One region of the Arthrobacter sp. K410C genome, then DNA from elsewhere that is predicted to be linked to it. Evidence: riboswitches for the same ligand, from Rfam matches in the RefSeq annotation. Region 1 holds a riboswitch; the other holds the start of a gene.
The links. A riboswitch is a leader RNA that binds a small molecule or an ion and turns the genes downstream of it on or off. The one in region 1 is predicted to bind thiamine pyrophosphate.
Positions count from the first base shown of each region.

Region 1 (4,065 bases):
GCTCAGCGACGAAGACTTCCAGCGCGAGTTCGTGCGGCGGGTCTATGCCACCGACCTGCAGGAACCGGCCACCGCGGAGGAGAAGCGGTCCGCCCGGCGCCTGCGGCTGCAGGCGCCCTCCTGGGAGGCGCCACTGCACATTGTTCCGGGGGTCCCCACCCTGGTCCTGACCGGCGGGTGGGAACCCCTGTATGAGGAAATTGCCGGCTACCTCCGCGAAACCGGAGCCGTGCACCGCACCGCTGCCGGCGGGCACCGGCCGCATGATTCCCCGGACGGGGACCGGGCCGTCCGGTCCTTTATCAGCGACGTCGGCAGGGCCCGGTCCGCCCGCGCGTCCTGACGGACCGCCCGGGCTTCCCCTCCGCCCGGCCGGCCCCCAATTGCCATCCGGACGAAGGGGAAGGCTTCTACGTGGAAACCGTCTCGGGCAGCCGCGGTTCCGGCAGGTAGACCTTGCCGCCCGATGCCAGGAATTCCTGGCTCTTCTCCCGCATCCCCGTGGCCCGGTCTGCAAGGGCTGCCTGTGCTTCCGCGGTTCCGTATTCGTCCCGAATATCCTGGCTGATCCGCATGGAGCAGAACTTGGGTCCGCACATGGAGCAGAAATGGGCCGTCTTGGCCGGCTCCGCTGGCAGCGTCTCGTCATGGAAGGCCTCGGCGGTCACCGGATCCAGTGACAGGGCGAACTGGTCGCGCCAGCGGAATTCAAAGCGTGCCTTGGACAGGGCGTCATCGCGTTCGTGCGCGCCGGGGTGGCCCTTGGCCAGGTCCGCAGCGTGCGCTGCGATTTTGTAGGTGATGACCCCCGTCTTGACGTCGTCCTTGTTGGGCAGGCCGAGGTGTTCCTTCGGTGTCACGTAGCAGAGCATCGCCGTGCCGTAGCGGGCGATTTCCGTGGCGCCGATGGCTGAGGTGATGTGGTCGTAGCCGGGTGCCACGTCGGTAACCAGGGGACCCAGGGTGTAGAAGGGCGCACCCTTGCATAGCTCCTGCTGGCGCTCCACGTTTTCGCGGACCAGGTGGAAGGGGATGTGCCCTGGACCTTCCACCATCACCTGGACGTCGTATTCCCAGGCCCGCAGGGTGAGTTCCGCGAGCGTGTCCAGTTCCGCGAACTGTGCGGCGTCGTTCGCGTCTGCCGTGGCGCCCGGCCGCAGCCCGTCCCCAAGGGAAAACGCGACGTCGTATTTGGCGAAGATTTCGCACAGCTCGTCGAAGTGCGTGTAGAGGAAATTCTCCTGGTGGTGCGCCAGGCACCAGCCGGCCATGATGGAGCCGCCGCGCGACACGATGCCTGTGACCCGGTTTGCTGTCAGCGGCACGTAGCGCAGGAGGACACCGGCGTGCACCGTCATGTAGTCCACGCCCTGCTCGCACTGCTCAATGACGGTGTCGCGGAAGATCTCCCAGGTCAGCTTGTTGGCTTCGCCATTGACCTTCTCCAGCGCCTGGTAGATGGGCACGGTACCGATCGGCACGGGGGAGTTCCGGATGATCCATTCCCGCGTGGTGTGGATGTCATCGCCGGTGGAGAGGTCCATCACGGTGTCCGCGCCCCACTGCGTGGCCCACTGCAGTTTGTCCACCTCCTCCGCGATGGAACTGGTGACAGCGGAGTTGCCGATGTTGGCGTTGATCTTCACCAGGAATGCCTTGCCGATGATCATCGGCTCCGACTCGGGGTGGTTGATGTTGCTGGGGATGATGGCGCGGCCCGCCGCCAGTTCGCTGCGGACCAGCTCCACGTCGCAGTTTTCGCGCAGCGCCACGAAGCGCATCTCAGGGGTTATGAGGCCGTGCCTGGCATAGTGCATCTGGGTTACGGTCCGGCCCACGACGGCCCGGCGGGGCACCGGCTGTGCGCCCTTCCACTCGGCTGACGCGGCGCCGCGGCGGACAGCCGAGCGGCCGTCGTCGAGCAGGTTCCTGCCCCTGCCGCTGTACGGCTCGGTGTCTCCCCTCTCCGCGATCCATGCTGCCCGGAAGGGCGGCAGCCCCATTACCGGATCACTGCCCGGTCCGGCGGTCCGGTAGGTGCGGAAGGGCGGGTTCGCCTCTCCATTGGGGGACGGTTCCAGGGAGATTTCCGTCACCGGGACCCGGATGCCGGATTCGCCATCTTCGATGAAGGCCAGCGCATGTGATGCCAGTGACCGGGTGGCAGGTGCCCCTGGCTTTCCGTCCGGCAGCGCGCTTCCGGACTGGTTTTGGGCAGGGCTCTGCTGTTCATTTGGTGTACTCAAGGAATACTCACTTCCTTCGCCGGCATTACCCGGACAGGTTCGACGGTCGCAGGCTGCCTCAGCCCGATCTCAGCCCCTGCAGGGGCACCCGTGTGGTCAGGAACGAAGCTACCACAGCCGCCCCGCCGATCCTTGCCATGACTGCCGGTGCTAGCCTGACTGGCGACGAAAAGGGAGTCCGATGCCGGAAATCATAGAATTCAGCGGCCCTGTGCTGACCGGGCCGGCCAGCGAACACCGGGGCCTGTGGTCCGTGGACGGGGTGCTGACGTTTATCCGCCCGCAGCAGGCTCCGGACCGGGTGCTGGACGGGTGGGTGCTGCCCGGCCTGGTGGATGCCCACTGCCATATCGGGCTGGGGGTGGAGGGTCCGGTGGATTCCGCCACCGCGGCTGGCCAGGCCCGGGCGGACCTGGCTGCCGGAACGCTGCTGGTGCGTGATGCCGGCTCACCGGCCGACACCCGGTGGATGCAGGGCGGCCGGGACTTCCCGGTGCTGATCCGGGCCGGGCGCCATGTGGCCCGCACGCGCCGGTACCTCCGTGGCTTCGCGGACGAGGTGGAACCGGAGGACCTGGTGGAGGCCGTGCGCAAACAGGCCCGCGACGGTGACGGCTGGGTCAAGCTCGTCGGGGACTGCATCGACCGCGGGGCCGGCGACCTCGCACCCTCGTTTCCGGCCGCCGTCGTCCGTGACGCCGTCCGGGCCGCCCATGACGAGGGCGCCCGTGTGACTGCGCACTGCTTCGCCGAAGACACCCTTGACCAGATGCTGGATGCGGGCATTGACTGCATCGAGCACGCCACCGGGCTCCTGCAGCGGCACCTTCCCCGTTTTGCGGAACAGGGCGTGCCCATCGTCCCTACCCTGGTCAACATCCCACGTTCCCTGACATCGCTGCGCAGGCAAGGCACAAATTCCCGCGCTACGCGGCGCACATGATGGCCCTGTGGGAGCGGCGCCTGGAGCGGGTGGGTGAGGCTTACGACGCCGGCGTGAGGATTTACGCAGGTACCGACGCCGGCAGCGTCATCAGGCACGGCAGGATCGCCGACGAGATCCTTGCCCTGCACCAGGCAGGCCTGCCCATGGCGGCTGCGCTGGACGCTGCCTGCTGGGCGGCGCGGGAGTGGCTCGGAGCCGACGGCGTGGCTGAGGGGGCGCGTGCCGACGTCGTTCTCTGCCGGGAGGATCCGCGCACCCGGCCGGAAGCTGTCCGGGATCTTTCCCACGTGGTGCTGGGAGGCCGCATCATCACCCGCGGACCATAGAAAAGTACTTGGAATAAATTGTAGCTTCAAGTAATTTTAACTGTGACAGGCCGTTCCCTCAGTTCGGCCCCAGCACAGGGAGCACTCAATGACCGCAGAAGCCACCAGCCAGGATCTTCTTCCCGCCGACCTCACCATGGGCACCGTGATGCTCAAGGTCGGTGACATGAAGGTCATGACCGACTACTACCAGCGCGCCCTCGGCCTCGACGTCGTCGCCGAGCAGGACGGCGGCCTCTACCTCGGCCGCCGCCAGAAGCCGCTTGTCCACCTGGCACCCGCTCCCGGACTGAACCTTCCGGGCAGGGGGGAGGCCGGCCTCTTCCATACCGCGCTGTTGTTCGAGGACCAGGCCTCCCTTGCTGCAACCATCGCCACCGCCGCCCGCTTCGACCCGCATTCGTTCACCGGCAGCGCCGACCACCTCGTCAGCGAGGCCTTCTATTTCAATGACCCGGAAGGCAACGGCATTGAGCTGTACTGGGACCGGCCGCGCAGCAACTGGTCCTGGAATGGGACGGACGTGGTGATGGACAGCCTGGCACTG
Region 1 is NZ_JBNHFJ010000001.1:124,743-128,807, reverse strand. Features, by position in the region: gene AC5RU7_RS00685 (alpha/beta hydrolase) at 1-343, shown strand, start outside; gene thiC (phosphomethylpyrimidine synthase ThiC) at 411-2,246, opposite strand; TPP riboswitch at 2,241-2,348, opposite strand; partial or broken gene AC5RU7_RS00675 (amidohydrolase family protein) at 2,428-3,518, shown strand; gene AC5RU7_RS00670 (VOC family protein) at 3,607-4,065, shown strand, end outside.

Region 2 (4,065 bases), 320 kb from region 1:
GTTTCCAGCGCCTCGCGGGCGAGTTCGGCAGTGAGGACGGCGTCCCGGGCAGTGAAGCAGCCGGCGGTGTTCGGCAGTACCCGGATGCCGTGGTCCACCAGGAGCTGGAACAGCGAGCCCGTCTCCGCCGTCGAGTAGCGCCGCATTGCCACGGTGGTCAGGGACGTGCCGGAGGCCAGGAGTGCTGCGCCAAGCCCGTCGAGGCTCGGGGCGCCCCCGGTCCCCATGATGAGCCGGGACGCCAGGGGCACCCCGTCGATAACCAGGGCATCGTCCAGGTTGGCAACGGCCGTGGTGGTCAGGGTATCGGATTCGGTCATCGTGTCAGCCTCCCTGCACTGCCGTGACAAGCTCGACGTCGTCACCGTCGGCGAGCGCCGTGGCGAACCATTGGCTCCGGGGAACAACCTGTGCGTTGTGCGCCACGGCGACACCCAGCCTGTTCCCGTCCTTGGCCTGGCCGTCAGCCCCCACGGTACGGCCGGTGACCTCGCTGATGAGGGTGGTGATGGAGGCCCCCTCAGCCACCGTATGGTGGTTTCCGTTCAGGGTGATATTCATGCTGTCTCCTTGATGTTGACGCTTGCAGCGGAGGTTTCGCGGCCGGAGAAGCGGCCAGGGTCGAACGTTTTCCAGCGGGGGTCCGCGGTGCCGTCCATCAGGTCCCGGCAGATGGCGCCGGCTGCGGGTGACAGGAGGACGCCGTGCCGGAAGAATCCGGTGGCCATGATCAGGCCGGCGATGTGCCCGCCCGGGTTGGAGCCCGGGGCGGCGGGCACCCTGCCCAGCAGCGGGGCGTTGTCCGGGGTCGCCGGCCGGGCCCGCGCCGTACATTCAAGCAATTCCAGCTCGGCCACGGCCGGGACCAGGACCTGCGCGTCCCGGAGTAGCTGATAGACGCCGCCTGCGGACACCGTTCCGGCAGCGGACCGGAGGGCTTGCGGGGGTACGGCACCGGCCCCGGCGAGGGCATCCTCACGCTGGGTGGCTCCGATCACCACCGTTCCGTCCTCCCGGGGGACGATGTACACCGGCACGCCGCGGACCAGGCCGCGGACGGTGGCCGTCACCAGCGGCCGGAGGTGCTGCGGTACGGCGAGGCGGAGGATGTCCCCGTAGACCGGCCGCAGCGGCAGGAGCAGGCCCGCGGGCAAGTCCATCACCGCAGCGGCATCCAGTCCATTGGCCACCACGGTTTCTCCGGCCAGCACTGTGCCGCCGCCGGCGAGCCGGGCTCCCGCAACAGTGTCATCCGCCCACAGCAGGCCCAAGGCCCTGTCCGGCACCGCGTAGCCTTCCACTGCGCCCGCAACTGCGGGGCCGCGGCCGGCGGCTTCCCCGGCGAGGGCGTTGCGAAGGCAGGACACCAGGAGCCGGGGATCCACCTGGTGGTCCGCGGGGGTGTCGAGGGCACACGCGATGGCGGGGCTGAGCAAAGGTTCCCGCCGCCGCGCCTCGCGGATGGTCAACGGCTCAACAGCCAGGCCATTGGCCTGCTGGACCGCGCGCAGGTCCATCAAAGCCCGGCGGTCGGCGGCGTCGGCACCTACGGCGAGGGTGGGCGTCGTCAGGTACCCGGTTTTCTCCCCGGATGCACAGGACAGGTCCGCGATGAAGCCGGGCCACCGGGCGGAAGAGGCCAGCATCAGGTCCAGGAGATCCTCTTCCTGGTAGTGCAGCTCGCTCACCGGTGCGAGCATCCCGGCTGCCGCCCAGCTGGCGCCGGAGCCGGGGGCGTCGTCGATCAGCGCGACGCTGCGGCCTGAGCGCTGTGCTTCCCAGGCGATTGCGTGGCCCACCACTCCGCCGCCGATGACTACGACGTCGGCCCTGATGGTGCCGTTGGGGGGCTGCGGGGGTGCTGTGTTGGGGGTGCCCATGTGTCTCCTTCCCTACGCCGGAATTACCCGGATCAGGTCAAGCGGTCGGCTCTGACGCCCTCTCAGCCCGGCGCTTTATGACAGCTGCCGCAGGCTCCCGCAGTACGAGGCAAGTGTAGAGGAACTAGGCTTGCAGCCATGAATGTGTCCCACTCCGCTGCCGCTGTCGGCGCCTCCGCAACCGATGCCTTCACCACCGCCGAGGGAACCGCAGGGCTCAAGTCTGCCCGCCTCTATCTGTGTACTGACGCCCGCGCTGACCGCGGTGACTTCAGGGATTTCGTGGATGCCGCCTTCGCCGGCGGAGTGGACATTATCCAGCTCCGCGACAAGACCATCGAGGCTGCCGAGGAGCTGGAACTGCTGGCCGTCCTCAGGGAGGCTGCGCAGCGCCATGGCCGGCTGTGGGCAGTGAATGACCGCGCCGACGTCGCGGTGTTGTCCGGCGCGCCGGTGTTCCACATCGGGCAAAAGGACCTCCCCCTGCCCGCGGCACGCACCCTGCTGAACGGCAACGCCGCCATTGGACTCTCCAGCCACACCCCGGAACAGGTGGATGCCGCACTCGTTGCCGCCGCAGGGCCTGCCGGGTTGGACTATTTCTGCGTCGGGCCGGTCTGGGCCACCCCCACCAAACCGGGCCGGGCCGCCGTGGGACCGGAGCTGGTGAAATACGCTGCAGCAGCCGCGGCCAAAACCGGCAACGAGGTGCCGTGGTTCGCCATCGGCGGCATCGACCACTCCAATATCAGCGAGGTGGTGGAAGCGGGGGCCCGGAGGATTGTGGTGGTGCGGGCCATCACCGAAGCGGCGGATCCCGCCGCGGCGGCGGCCTCACTCCTGGCCGTTTTGGACGCTGCCGCGTCCTGACCTACCGGCGGGCAACACGGCCCTGCCTTCTATCCCGCCAATGGCCTGCATATTCGGCGGTCTTCGGGCTAGGCTGATTTTCGTGTCACACCATCGGCTGGCTCCCAACGTCCATGAGCACAACAACGCGCTGGAAGAGGCCCTGGGCGCGCTGCGGACCGAGCTGGAGCTGCCCGGGCCATACCCGGAGCACGCGGTCCGGGACGCCGAAGCGGCCGTGGCCGCGCTGGAGCTTCCGTCCCACGACCTGACCGGGGTCGAATTCATCACCATCGATCCGGCCTCGTCCACGGACCTGGACCAGGCGCTCTTCATAGAGGCCGACGGCGGCGGCTACCACGTGCTGTACGCCATCGCCGACGTTCCGGCCTTCGTGAAGCCGGGCGGACCGCTGGACCAGGAAACGCGGCGCCGCGGGCAGACCTTCTACGCCCCCGACGGCCGAATTCCGCTGCATCCGGAGGTCATCAGCGAAGGGGCGGGGAGCCTGCTGCCTGGCCAGGAGTGTCCGGCCTTCGTCTGGGACTTCCGCCTGGACGGCAATGCCGAAGTCACCTCTGCCACAGTCAGACGGGCACGGATGCGCAGCCGCGCCAAGCTGAGCTACAAGGGCGCGCAGGCCCAACTGGACGCCGGCACCGCATCCCCGGTCCTGCAGCTGCTGAAAGAGGTTGGCCTCAAGCGCGTGGAGCTGGAACGCGCCCGTGACGGCGCCAGCCTGAACATGCCGGAGCAGGAGATCGTCCAGCTCCCCGACGGCGGTTACCGCATCGCCGCCGCGCCGCAGCTGCCCGTGGAGGACTGGAACGCCCAGATTTCGCTCATGACGGGCATGGCTGCCGCGCAGCTCATGCTGGACGGCAAGGTGGGCATCCTGCGGACCATGCCCGCGCCGGACGAACGCTCCCTGAACCACTTCAAACTCCAGACGGAGGTGCTGGGGAAACCGTGGGACGGCGAGGTCGGCTACGGCGAGTACCTGCGCAGCCTGGACCCCACCGAACCGCGGCAGCTGGCAATCATGCACTCGGCGGGGATGCTGTTCCGCGGAGCCTCATACACCGCTTTTGACGGCATCGTACCGGAGGCTGCTGTGCAGGCCGCCATCGGTGCGGCCTACGCGCACACCACCGCTCCCCTGCGCCGGCTGGTGGACCGCTTTGTGCTGGTGATCTGCGAGGCTCTCAGTAACGGCGGCAACGTTCCTGGCTGGGCGCGGCAGGCCCTGCCGTCGCTTCCCGAGATCATGGCCGGCTCGGACCAGCTGGCGTCCCGGATGGAGCGGATGGCGCTGGATACCGTGGAGGCCGCGCTG
Region 2 is NZ_JBNHFJ010000001.1:442,324-446,388, forward strand. Features, by position in the region: gene AC5RU7_RS02080 (thiazole synthase) at 1-320, opposite strand, end outside; gene thiS (sulfur carrier protein ThiS) at 325-561, opposite strand; gene thiO (glycine oxidase ThiO) at 558-1,880, opposite strand; TPP riboswitch at 1,873-1,991, opposite strand; gene thiE (thiamine phosphate synthase) at 2,019-2,750, shown strand; gene AC5RU7_RS02100 (RNB domain-containing ribonuclease) at 2,833-4,065, shown strand, end outside.
Region 2: it holds a riboswitch for thiamine pyrophosphate, as region 1 does, so the genes downstream of both, thiO (glycine oxidase ThiO) here and thiC (phosphomethylpyrimidine synthase ThiC) in region 1, are expected to answer to the same signal.